DNA from 4 places in the Arthrobacter sp. LAR12-1-1.1 genome. Region 4 is predicted to be linked to each of the others. Evidence: riboswitches for the same ligand, from Rfam matches in the RefSeq annotation. Region 4 holds a riboswitch; each other region holds the start of a gene.
The links. A riboswitch is a leader RNA that binds a small molecule or an ion and turns the genes downstream of it on or off. The one in region 4 is predicted to bind thiamine pyrophosphate.

Region 1 (5,823 bases), on a different contig from region 4:
CCACCGGGTATCGGCGACCTTTCGTATAGGGTTAAATTACTTGAAGCTTCAATTTATTCCTAACGGATGAAGTGCCCCCTCAGCACAATGTGCTGTAGGCCCGCGAGGGTGCCGAGGTGCTGCCGGGGGTCTTCGGCGCATACCAGGACGTCGGCGCTGGCCCCTTCGGCGATGCCGTCCGCGCCGAGCCACGTCCTCGCGGACCAGGCCGCCGCGTCGAGGGCGGCTGCTGCGGGCAGGCCGGCGGCGTGCAGGGCATGGATCTCGTCCACGATCCGGCCGTGCCTGATCACGCTGCCGGCGTCGGTGCCGGCATAGATGGCCACCCCGGCCTCGTAGGCTTCGAGGACCCGTTCAGCCCGCCGTTCCCACAGCGAGCGCATGTGGGCGGCGTAGCGGGGGAACTTGGCCTCCGCCCGCGTGGCGATGTCCGGGAACGTGGCGATGTTGATCAGAGTGGGCACGATCGGGACGCCTTGGTCGAGGAAGCGCGGCAGGTGCCGGGGCAGCAGCCCGGTGCCGTGCTCGATGCAGTCGATCCCGGCGTCGAGCATGTCATCCAGGGTGTCTTCGGCGAAGCAGTGCGCGGTGACCCGGGCCCCTTCATCGTGGGCGGCCTGGACGGCGTCCTTGACCGTCCGGGCGGGAAAGCTGGCCGCCAGGTCGCCGGCGTCGCGGTCGATCCAGTCCCCCACGAGCTTGACCCAGCCGTCGCCCGCGCGGGCCTGCTTCCGCACCGCCTCTACGAGATCCTCCGGCTGGACCTCGATGGCCAGGCCCGGCAGGTAGCGCCGGGTCCTGCCGAGGTGCCGGCCGGAGCGGATGATCCGGGGAAGGTCCGCCCGCTGCTGGAGCCAGCGGGTGTCGTGGACCGCGCCGGCATCTCGGACCAGCAGCGTCCCGGCGTCCCGGTCCGCCAGGGCCTGGGATTCGGCGGTGTCCTCGGAAACGTCCCCGCCCGGGCCCAGGCCGATGTGGCAGTGTGCGTCCACGAACCCGGGAATGACCCAGCCGTCCAGCACGGTCTCCGGCGCGGCTGCCGGGCGGCGGAAGGTCAGCAGTCCGTCCACCGACCAAAGTCCGCGGCGTTCCTGGTCCGCGGCCGTGAGGATGGGGCCGCTGAATTCGATGATACCGGTCATGGCCTAAGCCTAATCCGCATGACAACCCGCCGGCCCAGATCATCCAGCCCCAGCTGCGCTTCGTGCACCCGCAGGGCAGCCAACGCCTGGCCCGGCTGGGCGAATTCCTCGAAACCGCAGCTCGCGTAAAACGGCCCATTGAACGGAATGTCCGCGAAGGTGCTAAGCGTCATCGATAAACAGCCACGACTCCGGGCCGCATCGATGGCCGCCTCCACCACGGACCGGCCGATCCCCCGCCCGCCGAAGTCCGGCTGCACGGAGAGTTGCTCCAGGTGGGCCTGGCCGCCGAGTTCGTCAACGCGGGCAAATCCTACGGGCGGGTTTCCGGCGACAAGTATGAAGCGCGGCTCGACCGGCGTCGTCAACGCCGGAGCCGGGAGCGCCTGGTCCCCCGGCTCCGCTTCGAGGATGCGGTCTGCTGCGGCCTCGAGAACCGGCAGCGCCGGAAGGTCTTCCGGCGTCGCCGTCCTGATCCGGGCCGCGGCCCCGGGCACAGTCACAATGCCAAGCTAACACCGCGGTCCGCCGGCCGCGTCATACTCCACAGCCGTCGACAGGCACGTGGTAGCTTCGTCTACGACCACACGGGTGCCCCCTGCAGGGGCTGAGATCGGGCTGACGCAGCCTGCGACCGTTGAACCTGTCCGGGTAATGCCGGCGAAGGAAGTGAGTATTTTCGTGAATACCCAATTGACCCAGCACAGCCCTGCCCAAATCGAGCCCGTCCAAATTGAGTCAGCCCAAAATGAGCCTGCAGCCGCCACGCAGTCGCTGAAGTCCCACTCGCTGGCCTTCACCACGGACCCGGACCATGGCATCCGCGTCCCGGTGACCGAGATTGCCCTGGAACCCTCACCGGGCGGCGTCGGGAACGCACCCTTCCGGGTCTACCGCACCGCCGGCCCCGGCAGCGATCCGGTCCGCGGGCTGGAGCCCTTCCGGGCATCCTGGATTGAGGCCAGGGCGGACACCGAAACCTACGCCGGCCGGGAACGGGAGCTGCTCGACGACGGCAAGTCGGCGGTGCGCCGGGGTGCGGCGTCGGCCGAGTGGCGGGGCGGCCGGCCGGTGCCGCGGCGCGCCGTTGAGGGCAAGACCGTCACGCAGATGCGCTACGCCCGGGACGGTGTCATCACCCAGGAAATGCGGTTCGTCGCGCTGCGGGAGAACTGCGATGTGGAGCTGGTCCGCAGCGAGGTGGCCGCGGGGCGGGCGATCATTCCCAACAACGTCAACCACCCCGAATCCGAGCCGATGATCATCGGCAAGGCGTTCCTGGTGAAAATCAACGCCAATATCGGCAACTCCGCCGTGACCAGTTCCATCGCCGAGGAGGTGGACAAACTCCAGTGGGCCACCCAGTGGGGCGCGGACACGGTCATGGACCTCTCCACCGGGGACGACATCCACACGACACGCGAATGGATCATCCGCAACTCCCCCGTCCCCATCGGCACGGTCCCGATCTACCAGGCGCTGGAGAAGGTCAACGGTGAGGCGAATGCCCTGACCTGGGAGATCTTCCGGGACACCGTGATCGAGCAGTGCGAGCAGGGCGTGGACTACATGACCATCCACGCCGGGGTGCTGCTGCGCTACGTGCCCCTGACAGCCAACCGGGTCACCGGCATCGTCTCCCGCGGCGGCTCCATCATGGCCGGCTGGTGCCTGGCGCACCACCAGGAGAACTTCCTCTACACCCACTTCGACGAGCTGTGCGAGATCTTCGCGAAGTACGACGTCGCGTTCTCCCTGGGTGACGGGCTGCGGCCCGGCGCGACGGCGGATGCCAACGACGCGGCGCAGTTCGCCGAGCTGGACACGCTGGCCGAGCTCACGCAGCGGGCCTGGGAGTTCGATGTGCAGGTCATGGTGGAGGGCCCGGGACATGTGCCCTTCCACCTCGTCCGGGAAAACGTGGAGCGCCAGCAGGAACTCTGCAAGGGCGCCCCGTTCTATACGCTCGGGCCGCTGGTCACCGATATCGCACCGGGGTATGACCACATCACCTCGGCGATCGGCGCCACGGAGATTGCCCGCTTCGGCACCGCCATGCTCTGCTACGTGACACCCAAGGAACACCTCGGGCTGCCGAACAAGGACGACGTGAAGACGGGCGTGATCACCTACAAGATCGCGGCCCACGCCGCCGACCTCGCCAAGGGCCACCCCGGCGCCCACGAACGCGACGATGCCCTGTCCAAGGCGCGGTTTGAGTTCCGCTGGCGGGACCAGTTCGCGCTGTCCCTGGACCCGGTGACGGCGGAGGCCTTCCACGATGAGACGCTTCCCGCGGAGCCGGCCAAGACAGCCCACTTCTGCTCGATGTGCGGTCCCAAGTTCTGCTCGATGCGGATCAGCCAGGACATCCGGGACGAATACGGTTCAGCTGATTCGCAGGCGGCCCTGGCGCAGATGGCGGCCGGAATGCAGGCGAAGAGCAATGAGTTCCTCGCCTCGGGCGGCAAGGTCTACCTGCCGGAACCGGCCGTAGGCGAACCTGCAGCCTCCTAGGACGCCCGGGCGTGCTGGTGCCGGCTAACCTCGGCGATGTACGAGCGGATGGCCCGGTCCCCCTCGGCTGAATCCTGGGGCCGGTGCCCTCCCGGCGCCGTGCGGTGCAGGGCGCCGGTCTCGCGCAGGTAGCCGGCGATTTCCTCATACAGCGGTTCCCAGCCTCCGGTCAGGACCAGCGTCGGCACGCCCGGCACGATCTGCAGCGGGGCTTCCCACGGCGGCGCCTGCAGGCGGAGCCGGCGCGCCGCCCGGAGGGCCTCCGGCGTCGTGGCCCCCGGGGCGTCGGCCGCAAACGCGCGGCGGATGAACTCCCGCTGGAAGTCGTCGTCGCTGAGGTTGTGCCGGACGTCGAAGAGCGGCTGCATGAGCGCCCGGTGCGCAGCGGTGGCGGGAAGCTCCGCGGTCAGGGACAGGCAGGCCGGTTCCACCAGGGTGAGCGACTGGACGAGGTCGGGCCGCTCGACGGCAGCCATCATCGCGGCGATCGCGCCCTGCGAATGGGCCACCACATGGCCGCCGGCCTCGCCGCGGCCGTCGTCTGCCAGCGACGCGAGCACAATTGCGGCGTCGGCGGCGAAGTTGGATTCGAGGGGTTCCGCGACGGCGTCAAACCCGTGCCGCCGCAGGAACAGGGCGTCGTAGTCCAGCGCCATTCCGTGCTGCTTTGGCCACGCGGCGGCACCGAAGCTGCCATCCCCGTGGACGAAGACTACGCGCTGCTTGAACATTGTCTAACCCTATGGCACTTCAGTGCTGATGCCGCCGGCGACACAGTCCCGGCGGCATTAGCAGCTGCGGCTACTTGCTGCCGCCGAGGAACTTGTCGAAGCCCTTGGGCAAATTCAGCTGGGACGGATCGAAGTCGCCGCCCTGCTGGCCGAACGATGCCCCGGTGGGCAGGGCCTTGGAGCCGGCGGCACGCCGGGCCTCGGCGTCGCGCAGTTCCTGCGCTGCCTTGGCCGGGTTGCCGGAGCGGGCCTTCTTCTTGGGCGCGGGCTTGGCTCCCTTGCGCGCCCCGCCGCCCATGCCGGGCATCCCCGGCATTCCGGGCATCCCGCCGCCGGCGGCCATCTTCTTCATCATCTTCTGGGCCTGGGCAAAGCGCTCCAGCAGTCCGTTGACCTCGGAGACGTGCACGCCGGAACCGCGGGCAATGCGGGCCCGGCGGGAGCCGTTGATGATCTTCGGAGCAACGCGCTCGTGCGGGGTCATGGACCGGACAATGGCCTCAACACGGTCGATCTCGCGCTCGTCGAACTGCTCCAGCTGCTGGCGGATGTTCTGCGCGCCCGGCATCATCATGAGCATTTTCTTCATGGAGCCCATGTTGCGGATCTGCTGCATCTGGGCGAGGAAGTCATCCAGGGTGAAGTCTTCCTGGTCGGCGAACTTCTTCGCCATCCGGGCGGCTTCATCCTTGTCCCAGGACTTCTCGGCCTGCTCGATCAGGGTGAGGACGTCACCCATGTCGAGAATGCGCGAGGCCATGCGGTCCGGGTGGAAGAGCTCGAAGTCGTCCACGCCTTCGCCGGTGGACGCGAACATGACCGGCTTGCCGGTGACCGATGCGACGGAGAGCGCGGCACCGCCGCGGGCGTCGCCGTCGAGCTTGGAGAGCACGATGCCGGTGAAGTTGACGCCCTCGTCGAAGGCCACGGCCGTGTTGACGGCGTCCTGGCCGATCATGGAGTCGATCACGAACAGGACTTCGTTCGGGACGATCGCGCGGCGGATCTGGCGCGCCTGCTCCATCATGTCGGCGTCGACGCCAAGACGGCCGGCGGTGTCCACGATCACGACGTCGTGGAGGGTGCGCTTGGCTTCCTCGACGCCGTCACGGGCGACGGCGACCGGGTCGCCGGCAGGGTGGTCCAGCTCGGTGGACGTGGCGCCCGGGTGCGGGGCGAAAACGGGCACCCCGGCGCGCTGGCCGACCACCTGCAGCTGGGTCACGGCGTTGGGGCGCTGGAGGTCGCAGGCCACCAGCATGGGGCTGTGGCCCTGGGACTTGAGCCACTTGGCGAGCTTGCCGGCCAGGGTGGTCTTGCCGGCGCCCTGCAGGCCGGCCAGCATGATGATGGTGGGTCCGGTCTTGGCGAGGCGGATCCGGCGGGTCTCGCCGCCGAGGATCTCCACGAGCTCCTCGTTGACGATCTTGACG
Region 2 (5,823 bases), on a different contig from region 4:
TTCGGGAAGCCGAACACAGAACTCTGCGGCGTCTGCATGACCTGGCCGCAGGAGATCCACGGGTTCACGTCGCAGACCGTGACGTGGTTGGGGTCCTTCAGGACCTCCAGCTTCTCCAGCACCAGGGCGCCGGAAGCGAGCCAGCCAACGACGCCGGTGATCAGCAGGAGCCAGGCGAACGGGCGGTCGCGGGTCATCGTGGGAAGGGAGCGGTCCGCGGGCGCCGGGCCGGAACCCGGGTGCTGTACGGTCGCGTCACCGGCAGTGCTGGAGATGCTGGGCATGGAATATGAGTCCTTTGATCGTCTTGACCGTGTTCTGCTGGCCCGATTCTAACGCCGCAGGCTGGGCAGCGGCGGAGAACGGCCCCTGCCGCCCTGCCCAGCCGCTCCGAAAGCACTTCAGGCCCCGCCTACGCCAGCTTTGGCGGCTCCTGTGAGACAATGATCGTGGCTGGAACCCGATCCACATCCGGATTCCGGTCCGGCGATTTTGTTTCAAGACCGCCAATGATGAGCAGGGAGCTGCGGATCCTCTGATTCCAGCTGTCCCGCAATGCCATTGGACGGCACCTGGTTGTGGCGTGTAGGTCAACGGGTTCCAAAACAATCTCGCCGGCCCTCCAGGGCTGCCGCACCCCACTGCCGGTGCGAACCTGAGGGTATCCAATTGACTTCTGTCAATGCCTGCGGGTGTTGACGCATATTTGCCCCAACGGGCGCCGAATGTGGCGGCGCATCAGGGGCAGGAGTGTCGCCACAGATGGATAATGACCAGGTTGTAGCCGGTAACGAAGAACTAGTAGCCGCCGGGGAAGCAGAAGCAACTGCGGAAGCGGAAGCTCCGGCAGCGCCGAAGAGGGCCGTCCGGACCCGCCGGAAGGCGCCCGTCGCAAAGGTCAACGCCGCGGCCGCCGCGGAGGCCGTGGCTGAAGCCGCGGTGCTGGCCGAAGCGGCCGGCTCGGATGAGCCCGTCGCCGCGCGCCGCAAAGCAGCCGACGCCGAAACCGCCGTACCCGAAACTGCTGCCCCCGAAACTGCTGTAAAGGCGCCCGCACGGCGCACCCGTGCCCGCAAGCCTGTTGCCGCCCCGGAACCGTTGCCTGCCTTCGCTGAAGAGCCCGAAGCCAACGCGCCTGCCGCGGCAGAGGCTCCCGAGGCGGCCGCTGCTTCCGACGACGCCGCCGTCACGGAGACGGCCACAGAGAAGGTCGCAGAGACGGCCCCAGAGAAGCCGGTCCGGCGCCGCGCCAGCCGTGCCAAGGCCGCACCGAAAGCCGAAGACGTACCCGCAGTAGCGGTCCCGGCCGAAGAAGCCGAGCCGGCAGAAGCCGCCACGGCGGCCGAACCTGCGCAAGCCCCCGCCGCGGCCCAGCCCGAAGAGCCGGAAGCCCTGCCCGAGGAAAGCCCGGCCACGTCGCTGTTCATGGAACCGGGTGCCCTCACTTCCGTGATCTTCCAGGCCCCCGACCTCAGCACCGTGGTGCGCCCGGTCCCCGTTGCCGCAGCAGCAGCGGAGCCCGAGGAGGAAGAAGGCGACGAGGACGAGGACGCCGGCAGCCGCCGTCGACGCCGCAGCCGTGGCCGGCGCGGGCGCACCCGTACGTCCGCCGAGTCCGACACCGAGTCCGAAGGCGCCGAGGACGAGGGCGACGAAGGTTCCGAGGCAACCCTTGAGGATGGCGTGACGTCGCGCCGCCGCCGCCGCCGTCGCCGCGGCGACCAGGACCTGGAACTGACCGGTGGGGAAGGCGACGATCCGCCCAACACGGTGACCCGCGTCCGTGCGCCGCGGGCCATGGCCGAGGCGCCGGTCAACAACCGCGTCACGTCCGTCAAGGGCTCCACCCGCCTGGAAGCCAAGAAGCAGCGACGCCGCGAATCCCGCGACACCGGCCGCCGCCGCACCGTCATCACCGAGGCCGAGTTCCTGGCCCGCCGCGAGTCCGTGGACCGCCAGATGATCGTCCGCCAGCGCGACGACAGAATCCAGATCGGGGTCCTCGAAGACGGCGTCCTGGCCGAACACTTTGTGTCCAAGACCCAGCAGGATTCCCTGATCGGCAACGTCTACCTGGGCAAGGTCCAGAACGTGCTGCCGTCCATGGAAGCCGCATTCGTGGACATCGGCCGCGGCCGCAACGCCGTGCTCTACGCCGGCGAAGTGAACTGGGAGTCCGTCAACCTCGAAGGCAAACAGCGCAGGATCGAGAACGCGCTGAAGTCCGGCGACTCCGTGCTGGTCCAGGTCACCAAGGACCCGGTCGGCCACAAGGGGGCCCGCCTCACCAGCCAGATCTCGCTGCCCGGCCGCTACCTTGTGTACGTGCCCGGCGGCTCCATGACCGGCATCTCCCGCAAGCTGCCCGACGTCGAGCGCAACCGCCTCAAGCGGATCCTCAAGGACCGCCTGCCTGAGGACGCGGGCGTCATTGTCCGCACCGCGGCCGAGGGTGCCTCCGAGGAAGAGCTGACGCACGACATCAACCGGCTCCGCGCGCAGTGGGAGGGCATCGAGAGCCAGTCGACGTCGACCAAAATCCTCGCCCCCGAGCTGCTCTACGGCGAACCTGACCTGACCATCAAGGTGGTCCGCGACGTCTTCAACGAGGACTTCTCCAAGCTGATCGTCTCCGGCGAGGAAGCCTGGGACACCATCGAGGCCTATGTCACCTACGTGGCACCGGACCTCGTGGGCCGGCTCGAGAAGTGGACCAAGGACACGGACATCTTCGCTGCCTGGCGCATCGACGAGCAGATCCACAAGGCCCTGGACCGGAAGGTCTTCCTGCCCTCCGGCGGTTCCCTCGTGATCGACCGCACCGAAGCCATGACCGTGGTGGACGTCAACACCGGCAAGTTCACCGGCTCCGGCGGCAACCTCGAGGAAACCGTCACCAAGAACAACCTGGAAGCGGCCGAGGAAGTCGTCCGGCAGCTGCGCCTGCGCGACATTGGCGGCATCATCGTGATCGACTTCATCGACATGGTGCTCGAATCCAACCGCGACCTCGTGCTGCGCCGCATGGTGGAGTGCCTGGGCCGGGACCGGACCAAGCACCAGGTGGCCGAGGTGACCTCGCTGGGCCTCGTGCAGATGACCCGCAAGCGGATGGGCACCGGGCTGCTGGAAGTCTTCGGCGAACAGTGCGAAACCTGCGCGGGCCGCGGCATCGTCACCCACGACGAACCGGTGGAACACCGCCGCGCCAACACGGTTGCCGCGGAGCACTATGTGCCGCGCGCCGAGGCGCAGCCTGCTGCCCGCACGGAGCGCAAGAGCCGTCGCCGCGGCAGGGGAGGCCAGGGCCCGGAGACGGCGCCGGCCGCACCCGCAGCCGTCCACGTCGAGCCCACCGAGGCCGAACGCCACGCCAAGGCTGAAGCCACCCGGGCCGCGCTGGCCAACATCGCCGCCGCGGCGCACGCCGCGCACCTGCACGACGGGGAGGCAGCCGCTGCCAGCGACGCCGGGGCCCGTAAGGCCGCCGTCGACGCCGTCACGCAGCTCGCGGCCGCCGAAGAGGCAGCCGGACGTCCCGCGACCGTGCTGACGTTTGGCGGTGAGCAGGTGGCCCTGCCGTTCGTGGAGCACGCCGAGGACACGCCGGAACCGGCCCTGACCCTGGACCTGCTGACCGAGGCCTTCGCCAACCTGGGCGACGCCGAGGCCGGCAAGCCGGCCGGGATGGACGCCGTCCAGGCCCCGCCCTCCGCGGCTTCCGCGGCACCGGAGGCGCCCGCAGCCGTGCGCACTGCGCAGGCGCCGGCTTCGCGGACAGCGGACACCACGGCTCGTGGCCGCCGCGGGCGCCGCAACCGGAGCGCCAGCCGCGCCCAGGGCGCTGCGAACGAGACCTCCGTGGAGCATCGCGAGGCGACGCGGCCGGCCGCGGCCGGATCGGTTCACGAGGCCAAGGCACCCGCCGCGGCCAGGCCGGCGTCCATCCCGGCCGGCAACGAGCCGATCATCCTCGGCGTGGGCGTACCGGCGTCGGAGCTGTAGTCCGCCGCGACTGATCGCTTCCCCGACCGGTCCCTTCGACTGGTTGGACTGCGGGACCGGGCCGGAGCGGGCGTAACAATACGTCCGCTCCGGCCCGGTCCCGCTCCTGCGTTAACGGGGCAGCCCGGTGGCAACGGCTAGGCTGGAACACTGACACGGGGTGCCGCGCATCAGCCGGCTGAGATCCAGACCCGTTGAACCTGTCCGGTTAGCACCGGCGAAGGGATGTCTGACTTGTCCGCGAGATCGAATCAGTCCGAGTTTCTGCCCAGCGATTGTCAGACGGCAGGGCCGTCCCCGTCCGTGCCGTCCCCGTCCGTGCCGTCCCCGTCCGCACCCCCGCGCATTCCCCGCGTGCTGGCCATCGCCGGCTCCGACCCCTCCGGCGGGGCCGGGATCCAGGCCGACCTGAAGAGCATTGCAGCGAACGGCGGCTACGGCATGGCCGCCATCACGGCCCTGACGGCCCAAAACACCCAGGGCGTGCGCGCCGTCCACGTGCCCCCGGCCGCGTTCCTCACGGCCCAGCTGGACGCCATCAGCGACGACATCGGCATCGACGCCGTCAAGATCGGCATGCTCGGCGACGCCGCGGTGATCGACGCCGTCCGCAGCTGGCTGGAAAAGGTGAGCCCCGACGTCGTCGTCCTGGACCCGGTGATGGTCGCCACCAGCGGCGACCGGCTCCTGCAGGAATCGGCCGAGGCCGCCCTGCAGGCCCTCCTGCCGCTGGCGGACCTCATCACGCCGAACCTCGCCGAACTCGCCATCCTGCTCAAAGAGCCCGCCGCGGCCGACTGGGCTGAGGCCTTGGCGCAGGGCAAACGACTGGCGGCCCTGACCGGCACCACCGTGCTGGTCAAAGGCGGGCACCTCAAGGACGGACACTCCCAGGGCGGCCAGCCCGGGGACGGACCCGTCGACGGCGGCGATGCCGCGGAGGGCGGGAACGGCGCGGGCGCCGGCTGCCCGGATGCATTGGTGAACACCGGGGGCCTGCTCGGCCGGGAAACGGTGGTGGTGCCGGGGGAGCGGATCGCCACGCGCAACAGCCACGGCACCGGCTGCTCCTTGTCCTCGGCCATGGCCACCGTGCAGGCCCGGGTGGGGGACTGGGAAGCGGCGTTGCGGGAGGTCAAGCCGTGGCTGCTGGGCGCGCTCCGCGAAGCCGCGGCCCTGGACGTCGGCTCCGGCAACGGTCCGGTCCATCACTTCCACCACATGCAGCAAACTGGCGATGTGCACGCCCTCAAAGACGACCAACGCGGCCAGGGCAGCCTCGACGGCCACGGTCCGGCGGAGGGCGAGTTCGCCGCTGCCTTGCGCGCAGGGGCCGCGGGCGATCTTGACGCCATCTACGCCCTGGACTTCATCCGCGGGCTGGCCGACGGGACCTTGCCCGAGCACGAGTTCGCGTACTACCTCGCCCAGGACGCCATCTACCTCAACGGCTACTCCCGGGTCCTGGCCCGTGCCGCCGCGATCGCCCCCACCGAGGCGGAGCAGCTGTTCTGGGCCCGTTCCGCACAGACCTGCCTGGAGGTCGAATCAGAGCTGCACCGTTCCTGGCTCAGCACCCGCCCCACTGCCCCCAACCTGGGCCCGGTGACGAAGTCGTACGTGGACCACTTGCTGGCCGCCTCGGTGGCCGGCAGCTACGCGATCCTCGTCGCGGCGGCGCTCCCATGCTTCTGGCTCTACGCCGAGGTCGGGGCCACCCTGCACCGGGAATTCCTTGCCGGCGGCGCCCCCGTGGCACACCCCTACGCCGACTGGCTGCGGACGTACGCCGATGAGGACTTCGCCGCCGCGACCCGG
Region 3 (5,823 bases), on a different contig from region 4:
CTGTACGTGGACGGCCTGGCCCAGGTCCGCGCCGCGCCGCCAAACCCGCGGGCCTCCATGGTCACCGCGAGCCGTGAAGCGCTCCGGATCGCCTGCACCAGCAGGCCGAAGCTCTGGCCCAGGGCGGCGCGGAACCGCTGGTAGGGGTTGCCGCTCGATCCCACGCCGCGGGCCCGCCGGGCCATGCCGATCGTCTGCCATTGCTCGGCCATGATCCCGACCAGCCGCATGGCGGCCAAGGTGCCCAGGACGAACCGGTGCGGCAGTTTTGCGTTCTGGGCCAGGGCGTCGGCAAGGTCTGTGGGGTCCGTGCAGCTCATCAGCAGCACCGCAGGCAGTGCGATCGCTAGCCCGCGGAGCATGAAGCCGATCCCCAGTTGCAGGGAACCGGCGCTGATGGACCAGATCCCGGCGTCGAGCAGGACGGATCCGGCGTCGGGCGCCAGGATGGCGGTGCTCCAGCCACCCAGCGCCGCCGCGAGGATCAGCGGCCAGCCGCGCTGCCACAGCAAGGCCAGGGTCAGGCCGGCCAGCGGCAGGAGCAGCAGTTCGAAGGCCAGCGCCACCGACGCCGAGACCCAGTCAATGGACAGCGCCAGGACCAGCGTGATCAGGGTGACCGCGGTGAACTTGGCGAGCGGGTTGGCGCGGGTCAGCAGCGCATGGTTGCCGCGCAGGCTCAGTGCGTCCCTCATGGCGAGGCCCCCTCCGGCAGCTCAAGATCCGGGCCGGGAGCATCCGCGGCGGCAGTTTCCCGCGGCCGGAGTCGGAGTTCGGTGCCGCCGAGGACGGCGCTGAATTCGGCGTCATGCGTCACGGAGACGACGGCGGTGCCGGCGTCGAGCAGCTCGGACAGGAACGAGGCGAGTTCGGCCCAGGTATTGGCGTCCTGGCCGAAGGTGGGCTCGTCCAGGACGAGCAGCTGCGGGTGCGCGGCCAGCACGGTGGCTACCGAAAGGCGGCGCTTCTCGCCGCCGGAGAGCGTGTAGGGGTTGGCCTCCACGAGTTCGCTGAGCCGCAGCCGTTCCAGCAGTTCGTCCACGCGGTCTGCGCCGTAGCCGAGGTGGCGGGGGCCGAACATGAGCTCGTCCAGGACCTTGCCGGTGACGAACTGGTGCTCGGGTTCCTGGAACACTGTGCCTATCCTGGCGATCAGCTGCTGGGCCTTCCACCGGTACGGATCGGTTCCGGCGTCACCGCTGAGCTTCGGCGCGGCCGAGACCGTTCCGGCAACGGGCCGCAGGAGGCCGGCCAGCGTCAGCGCCAGGGTGGACTTCCCCGCGCCGTTCGGTCCCGTGATGGTCAGGGCCTCGCCGGCGTGGACCTGGACGGAAACTCCGGACTGGACCGGACGCGGCGCGATCGTGCGGAAGCCGTCGCGCAGCCCGGCCCGCCGCGGCCGCGCGCGTGACACCGCGAGCCCGTCGGCCGCGAGCAGGAGCTGACCTGCGTCCCATGCCGGCAGCCGCAACCGCGTCGCCGGGACGTAGCCCGGCACCCAGACGCCCGCACCGATGAGCATGTCCCGCGCCTCGGCCAGGACCCGGTCCGGCGGTCCGTCAATCAGCACGGCGGAGTCCGTGGCGGACCCGGGCTGCAGCACCACGATCCTGTCCACCAGGTCTTTCCAGACCCCCACCCGGTGCTCCACGACCACCAGGGTGGCGCCGGTCTTGTCCAGGCAGCGGCCCACAGCGTCGCGGACCTCCAGGACGCCGGCGGGATCGAGGTTGGCGGTCGGCTCGTCGAGCAGCAGCAGCCCCGGCCGCATCGCAAGGATCCCGGCGAGCGCCAGCCGTTGCTTTTGTCCGCCGGAGAGTGCCGACGTCGGGTGGTCCAGCGGCAGCCGGCCCAGCCCGACGTCGTCGAGTGCCTCGCGCACGCGCGGCCAGATCTCCGCCGCCGGGACGGCGAGGTTCTCCGCCCCGAAGGCGACGTCGTCGCCGAGGCGGGAAAGCACCACCTGGGTTTCCGGGTCCTGCTGCACAAGCCCGGCGCGGCCGCGCTGCGCCCGTGGTGGGGCACCGTCGATCAGCAGGCTTCCGGTCTCGTCTGAGTCTTCGGAGTCGCCGGCCGGCCCCGAGGCGCCGGCCGCGCCGTCGCCCAGCACGCCGGCCAGGGCGTGGAGCAGCGTCGATTTGCCGGCGCCGGAGGGGCCCAGCAGGAGCACGCGCTCCCCCGGCCGGATGTCCAGGTCAAGGCCGCTGACGGCGGGCCGGGGCCTTCCAGCGTGCCGCCAGCCCCAGCCGCGGGCCGTGACGGCGGCCGGCCGGACGCCTGTTGAAGATCTCATGGGTGCTCTGCAGAGTTCAGGATAAGAGGGTTCTGGAGAAGCGATCAGGAGAAAACAGGCTCCGTGGCGGCCTTGCGGGAGGCAAAGGAGCCCAGCACTCCGGTCTTGGCCAGGCCGCGGGTGGCGAGCCAGGACAGTCCGCCGGCAATCACTGCGCCGGAGATTGTGGTGAAGGCGATGTAGGCGAGCTTGTCCCCGGCTGCGTAGGCGATGTTCCAGCCCCACGGCAGGAAGGAATCGTTGAGGCCGCAGAACAGGCCCGCGCCGGCTCCGGCGAGCAGGGACACCGGCAGGTTGAACTTCTTATAGAGGAAGGCCGCGAAGACCAGTTCCGCGCCGAGGCCCTGCAGGATGCCGGAGATCAGCACCGTGGTGCCGTACTGCGAGCCCATGATGAGCTCGCCCGTGGCCGCGACGGTTTCGCAGAAGAGCGCTGCGCCCGGCTTGCGGATGATGAGCATGCCCAGCACCGCCGGGATCATCCAGCCGCCGGCGTAGAGTCCGCTGAGCGGCGGGTAGAGCGCGTTGACCGGGACCGAAATGAGGTTCGCGCCCTGGGACCAGGCCCAGAAGATGACGCCGCCGGCAACGGCGATCAACGCGGCCACCACAATGTCCACCACACGCCAGGTGTAGTTGCGCCGGGCCGATGATGGGCCGGCGGAACCATGCTGTGCTGAAATATCTGTCATGTCGTCCTCCTGAGGAACAGGAGGGGAGGGTGCTCCGGCCGGCTTCGGCTTCCGCCGCCCTCCGCGCACCCTGAGAACTCGACTCCCTTGCGCCGGTACTAACCGGATCAGGTTCGAGGGTCTGCGGCTGTCCGCACTCTCAGCGCCCACCTAAGGTTTCCCCGGATTTTTCCGGTGATGCCCGACGGCGGCGCTCCCCTGTCGTAAATTGTTTCGCCCTTGTGGGCTGGCTCAGTTTACACCCGGAGGGCCGGGTTTTCAGCGGCGTGCCGTCACAATCCGGGACGGGGCAAAGCCGGTCTCCGCGGCCGGGAACGCCCCGCTTGGTAGAGTCGACGTGTCGGACACCCGGACCCGCCAGCGGGCGGCCTCGTCACCCACCGGAAAGCTGGATTATTTTGACGCAGACACCAGCCACACAAGATCCCTCCGGGGAATACGACCCTGACTCGAGGGAGCCGCAGCCGCAGGGATCCCTGGCGGTGCTCATCGGCCGGGTACTGGCCGAGATGGACGCGCTCCAGTTCGCGTCGTTCAGCAAGGACGACGCCCTGGACCTCGGGCTCCTCCTTGTCGAGCTGGGCAGGCAACGCTCGCTGCCCATCGCGGTCGACATCACCAAGGGCGAGCAGGTGCTCTTCCACGCAGCGCTGGACGGTGCCACGCCGGACAATGAGCGCTGGATCAACGCCAAGAAGCGGACCGCCATGCGGTACGAGGTCCCGTCCCTGCTGGTGGGCCTCCGGGCCCGCGCTGCCGGCGGAATGATCGAGGACAACGCCTGGTGGGACCAGACGGAGTTCGCCGCCCACGGCGGGGCGTTCCCCATTTACGTGCGCGGCACGGGCGCTGTCGCCGTCGTCACCGTCTCCGGCCTGCCCCAGAAGGCGGACCACGAACTCGTGGTCGAGGCCCTGCGGATGGTCCTCATACCGGAACGCTAGGCTAGGGAGAGACCCAGTTCCCGTCCCAAGGAGACCGAAGAATGAACATCATCATCAAGCTGCTCGGCACCGGCATCAGCCTCCTGGCCGGCTTTGCCGGCACCAAGCTGGTGGACACTATCTGGGAAAAGTCCACGGGCAACAAGCCGCCCAAGGGCCACGACGACGACGTCCCCACCACGCTGCGCTCGGCCCTGACGTTCGCCCTGATCTCCGCATCGGTCAGCGCCATCATCCAGGTGCTCGCCAACCGCGGCACCCAGCGCGCGATCACCCGCTTCGCCAAGACCCAGGACATCGTCTGACCGGACTCGACTAGCGGCGGCGCCGGTCGAAGCGTCGGTCGATGTGCCGGGCTGCCGCGCCGGTCACCGAACGGGCTCAGCGGCCGGCTTCGTCGTCGTCCACTCCGTGTTTGGCCGCCTGCTGGCCCGCTGCCTGTTGAACTATGGCTTCGAGCTCGTCGGAGCTCAGCAGTTCCGGATGCAGGTGCTTGGTCCGGTAGCCGGCCCGGCCCACCATGTGGGCCGACACGGGGACGGTGAGCAGCTGGAAGAGCCAGGCCACCACCAGGACGGGCCACACCCACCAGCTGCGCATCTGCAGGCCAAGCGCCGCCAACAGCAGGAACAGGCCGAGGACCTGCGGCTTGGTGGCGGCGTGCATCCTGCTCATGAGGTCCGGGAACCGCAACAGACCGATCGCGGCGCCGAGTGACATGAGCGCGCCGGTCACCATGAACACGGCGGAGACGGCATCGATCACTGTTTCAGGATTCACGGACGCTCTCCCTTCTCTCAGCCACGAACCGGGCCACAGTGACCGAGCCGACGAACCCGATGAGGGAAATCGCAACGAGCAGCATCAGGTTGTTGAGGTGCCGGTTGACGGCCATGTCGATGCACAGGGCCGCCCCAAAAATGGCCAGCAGCACGTCGGCGGCGAGAACCCGGTCCAGCAGCGAGGGGCCCCGCCCGATCCGGACGATCGCCCCCGCGGCGGCCAGGGAAAGTACGACGGCGGTCACCGTCAGGACGGTCTGCATCATGCGGCGATCTCCTGTGTGAGGGCGGACAGTTCGTCTTTGGTCCCCATGATCCTGATCAGCCCGGCCTCGGTGTCCCGGACCTCCTTGCGCAGCTTGGCCGCGTCCTCGGCATTGCGGACGTTGATGCCGTGGATGTAGAGCGTGGACGTTGACCTGTCCACCTCCACCACGAGGGATCCCGGAATCAGCGAGATCACATGCCCGGTGGCAGTGACCAGGAGGTCGGAATGGCTCCGGAGCGGCACGGCGACAATGGCGCTGACCACGTTGGGGCCGCGGACCACGGCGAGGTACAGGACCTGGAAGCTTGCCGCGACGACCTTTCCGAGGAAGATGAGGGCGAAGGGCACGGCGCGGAGCACGTTGAAGCGGCCGCCGAGCTCCACGGGGGGCAGATAGAAGATGCGCGCCACAAGCACGGCGATGAGGGCCCCGAAGAGGAGATTGCCCGGGCTGAAGTTCTGCCACAGCGCGCCCCAGACAAAAACGAGCCACACCAGCAGCGGCAGTTCCTGGCGCAGCGAGATCCTTTTCCGGTTCATTTGCCGCCACCCTGCAACTCGCCCTGCCCGGGCTGGGCCGCCGGAGGCACCGGCGGCACCGGCGCGTCCTCGCCAAGCACGGCCTGGATATAGGAGGACCTGTCCAGCATCTCCCCGGCGGACTGGTCGGCCACCCTGAACAGCGGCCCGGCGAAGACTGTCAGGGCCACGCCAAAGACCACCAGGCCCAGGGTGGAGCCCACCATGGTGCGGGGCAGCAGGGTCACGTTCGTCCTCCCGGCCCGGTCCCCGGTGGCGGAGTCGGCCGGTGCCGCCAGGAGCACCGGATCGGGGTGCTCAGCGT
Region 4 (5,823 bases):
GCAGGGTGTGCTCGTCGGCAATGACTTCGAGCTTGACCCAGTCCGTTTCCAGGGCCTCCCGGGCCAGCTCGGCGGTGAGGACAGCATCCTTGGCGGTGAAACAGCCGGCCGTGTTGGGCAGCACCCGGATCTGGTGGTCATCGAGCAGCTGGAACAGCGAGCCCGTCTCGGCCGGCGAATAGCGGCGCATCGCCACCGTGGTCAGCTCGGTCCCGGAGGCCACGAGCGCGGCCCCCAGCCCGTCCAGGCTCGGCGCACCTCCGGTACCCATGATGAGGCGGGAGCTGAGCTCCACGCCGTCGACCACGAACGGGTCGGCCACCGCCCCGGTCACCGGTACGGCCGGTGTTCCTGCCAACGTCGTCTCGTTCATGCTGGTCATCCTCCCTGGACTGCCGTGACAAGTTCGACGTCGTCGCCGTCGGCGAGCGCCGTGGCGTGCCACTGGCTGCGCGGCACCACTTCGGCATTGCGGGCCACGGCGACACCGAGTTTGCCCCCGTCTGCAGCCCGGCCGTCGGGGCCGATGCTGCGGCCCGTGAGCTGGCTGACGAGTGTGCTGACGGAGGCGCCGTCGGCGACGCTCCGCTCCGTTCCGTTCAGTCTGATGTTCATGCTGCTTCCTTGTTGGGGCTGTCTCCGGACGTATCCGGGATGCGGGAAAAACGGTCGGGGCGGAACCCGGCCCAGCGCGGGTCCGGCGTCCCGTCCATGAGTTGCCGGCATACGGCGGCAGCGGCGGGGGTCAGCAGGACGCCGTGCCGGAAGAAACCTGTGGCGATGATCAGTCCCGGGACGTCCCCGCCGCCCGGGCGCGCGACCCGCCCCAGCAACGGGGCGTTGTCCGGGGTGCCGGGCCGGGCTCGGGCCGTGGCTTCCAGCAGCTCCAGCTCGGCGACCCCGGGCACCAGCTGCTGGGCGTCCCGCAGCAGCTGGTAGATGCCGCCGGCAGATACGGCATGCGGATTCGACGGTCCGTCCTCGCGCTGGGTGGCTCCGATCACCACGGTGCCGTCCTGGCGGGGAACGATGTACACCGGGACCCCGCGCACCATGCCCCGCACGGTTGCGGTGAGCAGCGGCTGAAGATGCGGGGGCACGCGAAGGCGCAGGATGTCGCCGTAGACGGGCCGCAGCGGCAGCGCCAGTCCGGCGGGCAGCTCCTCGAGCCCGGCGGCGCCGAGCCCGTTGGCGACGACGGTTTCTGCAGCCCGCACGAAACCGCCACCCGCCAGCCGTACGCCCGCAACCTGTCCGTCCTGCCACAGCAGGCCCGCCGCGCGCCGCCGGATCAAGCTCCCGCCCTCCGTGCCGAGCACGCCGGCGAGCCGGGCGATCAGGAGGCGGGGGTCCACCTGGTGATCGGCCGGGATGTCGAAGGCGCACGAGATGCCGGGACTCAGCAGCGGCTCCCGGCTCCGCGCCTCGCGCACTGTCAGCGGTTCCACGGTGAGGCCGCAGGCCTGCTGGACTTCCCTCAGGTCCGCGAGCGCGCGCCGGTCCGCCGCGTCGGCCCCGACGGCCAGGGTCGGCGTCGTCAGGTAGCCGGTACCGGCCCGAGATTCCGTGCCCCCGGCACCGGCGTCCATCCCGGCACCGGCGTCCACTTCGGCAGCGAATCCGGGCCACAGCCGGGAGGACTCAAGCATCAGCTCCAGGAGCTGCTCCTCCTGGTAGTGCAGCTCGCTCACGGGGGCCAGCATGCCGGCCGCGGCCCAGCTGGCTCCGCTGCCGGGAGCATCATCGATCAGCACCACGGACCGGCCCGCGCGGCTGGCCTCGAACGCGATGCCGTGGCCGATCACGCCGCCGCCGATCACGGCAACGTCTGCGGTGATGTCTGTGGTGATGCCTTCGGCGCTGATGTCCCCTGCGGTACCGGGCCCGGTGTCACAAACTCTGGAAGCGGCGTCATTTGCGGCTTCGGCTGTGCGGCCGGCTCGTGAGCCCATAAAAAAATTCCTTCCCTACGCCGGTACTAGCCGGATCAGGTCAAGCGGTCGGCTCTGACGCCCTCTCAGCCGTGCAGCGGCGACATGGCTGCTGCGGGCTCCCGCGGTATGCGCCCAGTTTAGAGGAACTAGGCTGGTCCCATGAGCCAGGACCCCCTCCACACCACCGCCCGCCTCTACCTCTGCACCGACGCCCGCAGGGACCGCGGCGACTTCGAGGACTTCGTTGACGCCGCCTTCGCAGGCGGCGTTGACATCATCCAGCTGCGCGACAAATCGCTCGAGGCGGCGGAGGAACTCGAACTCCTGGAGGTCCTTCACGCGGCAGCACAGCGCCACGGACGGCTGTGGGCCGTCAATGACCGGGCTGACATCGCCTCCTTGTCCGGGGCGCCGGTGTTCCATATCGGCCAAAAGGACATTTTGTTCGACGCCGCCCGCGGCTTCCTGGGCAAGGATGCCGTGATCGGCCTGTCCACCCACAGCCCGAAACAGGTGGACGCCGCCATTGCCGCCTCACCAGGCCGTAAAGGACTCGACTATTTCTGTGTGGGACCCGTGTGGGCGACGCCCACCAAGCCGGGACGCGCCGCCGTCGGCCTCGACCTGGTGCGCTACGCCGCCCAGGCAATCGGCCGGGCGAAAGCGGACGGCACCGGCAAAGTCGACGGGGTCGTGCCGTGGTTCGCGATCGGCGGGATCGACCTCAGCAACGTCGAGCAGGTAGTCCAGGCCGGCGCCCGGCGGATCGTGGTGGTCCGGGCGATCACCGACGCCGCTGATCCGGCCCACGCCGCGGGTGCACTGCTGGCGGCGCTGGACGCCGCGGAATCCTAGGCAGGTTCCCCGGCCCACAAGCCCGCCGGCGTTCCGGGCCGCGGCCACCCTGGCCGGCAACCAGGCCTGCACCCTCGCCGGCACCGCGGCTGGCGCTCGGTACTGGACCTACCCGGCCAGCCCCAGCCCTGCCATCCTGCGCGCGTGGTTCGCTGCGAGTTCGGCCGTCAGGCCGCTGACCAGCTCCCTGGCGTCGGCGTCGTCCAGCCCCGAGAGCCCGGCGAGGAACTCGTGCTCAAGGCTGACCCGCTGGGCGTGGGTCAGGACCTCACCCAGCAGGCGCCTGGCCCACAGCGCCAGGCGCGACGCGAGCCGGGGGTCATCGGCGAGGGCCGCCTTGAGACGCTCCTGCAGCACGGCCGTAGACTCGCCCGTGGAGCGGACCTGCCCGATCAGCTCCCGGGTCCCGGCGTCGACGTACCGGCCGACGGCGCTGTAAAAGTCAGCGGAGACCGTGTCGATCACGTAGGCCTTCATGAGCGCCTCGTACCAGTCCGCCGGGCGCGTGCGCTCGTGGAAGTGGTCCACTGAGGGCTGGAACGGCAGCATGGCAGCCTCCGTGTCCAGGCCCATGTGCTCGAGCCGGGCGCGGACGAGTTCGTAGTGCTGGAACTCGTCCACGGCCATCCTGCCCAGCACTGCACGGTCATGCAGCGTGGGCGAATACCGGGCGCTCGAGGACAGCCGTTCGAAGGCAGAAAGCTCGCCGTACGCCATGACTCCCAGCAGATCCGCCAGGAAGCTGTTGTAGAGGGCAGGATCGTCCGCAGTTGCGCTCATCATCCAAGACTAATAGCGGAAATCGGGCTACCCTGATTTTCGTGTCCCATCATCGCCTGACCCCCAGTGTCCACGAGCAGCAGAACCAGCTTGCCGGGGCTCTCAAGGCGCTGCGCACCACGCTGGAACTTCCCGGTCCGTTCCCCGAGAACGTGTTGCGCGACGCGGAGGCGGCTGTGGCCGAGCACAAGCTGCCGGACCTGGACCTCACACATGTCGAGTTCGTGACCATTGATCCGGCATCGTCCACTGACCTCGACCAGGCCCTGTTCATCGAACGGAGCGACGGCGGCTACAAGGTGTTCTACGCCATCGCCGACGTCCCGTCCTTTGTCGCCCCGGGCGGCGCGCTCGACGCCGAGACCCGGCGCCGCGGCCAGACCTTCTACACTCCGGACGGCCGGATTCCGCTGCACCCGGAAATCATCAGCGAGGCCGCCGGCAGCCTGCTCGCCGGGCAGCTCTGCGCGGCGTTCGTCTGGGAGTTCGAGCTCGACGCCGCGGCAGAGGTGACCTCAGTCCTCGTGCGCCGGGCACAGGTCCGCAGCCGCGCGAAACTCAGCTACAAAGGCGTCCAGGCCGAGCTCGACGCCGGCACCGCGGCGCCAGTGCTGCAGTTGCTGAAAGAGGTAGGCATCAAGCGGGTGGAGCTGGAACGCCTGCGCGGCGGCGCAAGCCTGAACATGCCGGAACAGGAAATCCAGCAGCTGCCCGACGGCGGCTACCGGATCGTGGCGGCCCCGCCGCTGCCGGTGGAGGACTGGAACGCCCAGATTTCGCTCATGACCGGGATGGCCGCCGCCGCGCTCATGCTCCAGGGCAAGGTCGGCATCCTGCGCACCATGCCCGCCCCGGATGAGGCTTCACTGAGGCACTTCCACCGCCAGACCCACGCTCTCGGCAAGCCCTGGGACGGGGAAATGCGCTACGGCGAGTACCTGCGGACGCTGGACCCCACGGACCCCCGGCAGCTGGCCATTGTGCATTCGGCCGGGATGCTTTTCCGCGGTGCCGGGTACACGCACTTCGACGGCACGGTGCCGGGAGCCGCAGTCCAGTCCGCCATCGGCGCCGCCTACGCCCATTCCACGGCGCCGTTGCGGCGGCTGGTCGACCGCTTCGTGCTGGTGATCTGCGAGGCCCTGAGCAACGGCACCGAAGTTCCGGCCTGGGCCCGGGATGCCCTGCCGTCCCTCCCGGCCATCATGGGCACCTCGGACCAGCTTGCCGCGAAACTGGAGCGGCTGTCGCTGGACACCGTGGAGGCGGCGCTGCTCGTCAACCACGTCGGCCAGGAATTCGACGCCGTCGTCATCTCCGGCCCCAAACCGGCGAAGAGCAACACCAATGGCAGCGGGAACGGGAATGGGAACGGCGGCAAAGCCAACGGCAACGGAAACGGCCCGTCCGGGATCGTCCAGATCGCCGAGCCCGCCGTGACCGCGCGATGCCCCGGCGAACTGGAACCGGGCACGCAAGTCCGGGTCCGGGTGGTGTCCTCAGACATCGCCACACGCGAAATCCAGCTGGAGCTCGTGGGCTGACAGTCCCTTATCAGTCCGCAGCCGGCACGCTCCCGGGGCGTGATGACGGGTCCAGTCGAGGATCCGGGCCTTGTACAGCTAGACTGGAGAAGTAGAAATGGATGCCCGGTCGTTGATTTCCATGATTTTCGAATTCAACAAGCCCGCCCCTACGCGATCTTGAGATCCACCCGCTGGTCCCCAGTGCCAGCATTTAGATAGCCCGCGATCGGCTTCCACTGGAAATGCTTGCGCGCCTGAGCGTGCTCCGGAACGGCCACATCGGCCGGCCCCGTTGAGCAAGCAGCGCAGCCCAAAATGAATAAGGAAACTCCCCTGTGAGTGAATTGCACACGCACCAGCTTCTGACCGATGAGTCCGGCACGGAGACCATCGAGCCCGAAGAAACAATCATCTCGGACGAAAAGCCGCACGAGATTGCCGAAAAGACCTTCGCCGACTTCAACGTCCGCGCGGACATCGTGGAGTCGCTGGCCGACGCCGGCATCACCCACCCGTTCCCGATCCAGGCCATGACGCTGCCGGTCGCACTGGCGGGGCATGACATCATCGGCCAGGCCAAGACCGGCACGGGCAAAACCCTCGGCTTCGGCATCCCGGCGCTGCAGCGCGTCGTCGGCCGTGACGACGCCGGCTTCGACAAGCTGGCCGTGCCGGGCGCCCCGCAGGCCCTGGTGATTGTGCCCACCCGCGAACTCGCCGTCCAGGTG

Region 1: another riboswitch for thiamine pyrophosphate. It lies ahead of thiC (phosphomethylpyrimidine synthase ThiC); the one in region 4 lies ahead of thiO (glycine oxidase ThiO).
Region 2: another riboswitch for thiamine pyrophosphate. It lies ahead of MRBLAR12_RS04780 (bifunctional hydroxymethylpyrimidine kinase/phosphomethylpyrimidine kinase); the one in region 4 lies ahead of thiO (glycine oxidase ThiO).
Region 3: another riboswitch for thiamine pyrophosphate. It lies ahead of MRBLAR12_RS22805 (ECF transporter S component); the one in region 4 lies ahead of thiO (glycine oxidase ThiO).

Annotation. Positions count from the first base shown of each region.
Region 1 covers NZ_JBEGIG010000056.1:21,438-27,260, forward strand. Annotated here, with positions in the region: gene MRBLAR12_RS20080 (amidohydrolase family protein) at 60-1,142, opposite strand; gene MRBLAR12_RS20085 (GNAT family N-acetyltransferase) at 1,139-1,645, opposite strand; TPP riboswitch at 1,720-1,828, shown strand; gene thiC (phosphomethylpyrimidine synthase ThiC) at 1,824-3,659, shown strand; gene MRBLAR12_RS20095 (alpha/beta fold hydrolase) at 3,656-4,390, opposite strand; gene ffh (signal recognition particle protein) at 4,461-5,823, opposite strand, start outside.
Region 2 covers NZ_JBEGIG010000003.1:35,171-40,993, reverse strand. Annotated here, with positions in the region: gene MRBLAR12_RS04790 (vitamin K epoxide reductase family protein) at 1-284, opposite strand, end outside; gene MRBLAR12_RS04785 (Rne/Rng family ribonuclease) at 763-4,005, shown strand; TPP riboswitch at 4,152-4,248, shown strand; gene MRBLAR12_RS04780 (bifunctional hydroxymethylpyrimidine kinase/phosphomethylpyrimidine kinase) at 4,231-5,823, shown strand, end outside.
Region 3 covers NZ_JBEGIG010000078.1:149,806-155,628, forward strand. Annotated here, with positions in the region: gene MRBLAR12_RS22795 (energy-coupling factor transporter transmembrane component T family protein) at 1-695, opposite strand, end outside; gene MRBLAR12_RS22800 (ABC transporter ATP-binding protein) at 692-2,293, opposite strand; gene MRBLAR12_RS22805 (ECF transporter S component) at 2,338-2,985, opposite strand; TPP riboswitch at 3,052-3,195, opposite strand; gene MRBLAR12_RS22810 (heme-degrading domain-containing protein) at 3,384-3,929, shown strand; gene MRBLAR12_RS22815 (DUF4235 domain-containing protein) at 3,971-4,234, shown strand; gene mnhG (monovalent cation/H(+) antiporter subunit G) at 4,311-4,709, opposite strand; gene MRBLAR12_RS22825 (monovalent cation/H+ antiporter complex subunit F) at 4,699-4,977, opposite strand; gene MRBLAR12_RS22830 (Na+/H+ antiporter subunit E) at 4,974-5,519, opposite strand; gene MRBLAR12_RS22835 (Na+/H+ antiporter subunit D) at 5,516-5,823, opposite strand, start outside.
Region 4 covers NZ_JBEGIG010000012.1:508,217-514,039, reverse strand. Annotated here, with positions in the region: gene MRBLAR12_RS10480 (thiazole synthase) at 1-373, opposite strand, end outside; gene thiS (sulfur carrier protein ThiS) at 379-615, opposite strand; gene thiO (glycine oxidase ThiO) at 612-1,952, opposite strand; TPP riboswitch at 1,947-2,067, opposite strand; gene thiE (thiamine phosphate synthase) at 2,094-2,789, shown strand; gene MRBLAR12_RS10460 (ferritin-like fold-containing protein) at 2,898-3,572, opposite strand; gene MRBLAR12_RS10455 (RNB domain-containing ribonuclease) at 3,611-5,113, shown strand; gene MRBLAR12_RS10450 (DEAD/DEAH box helicase) at 5,431-5,823, shown strand, end outside.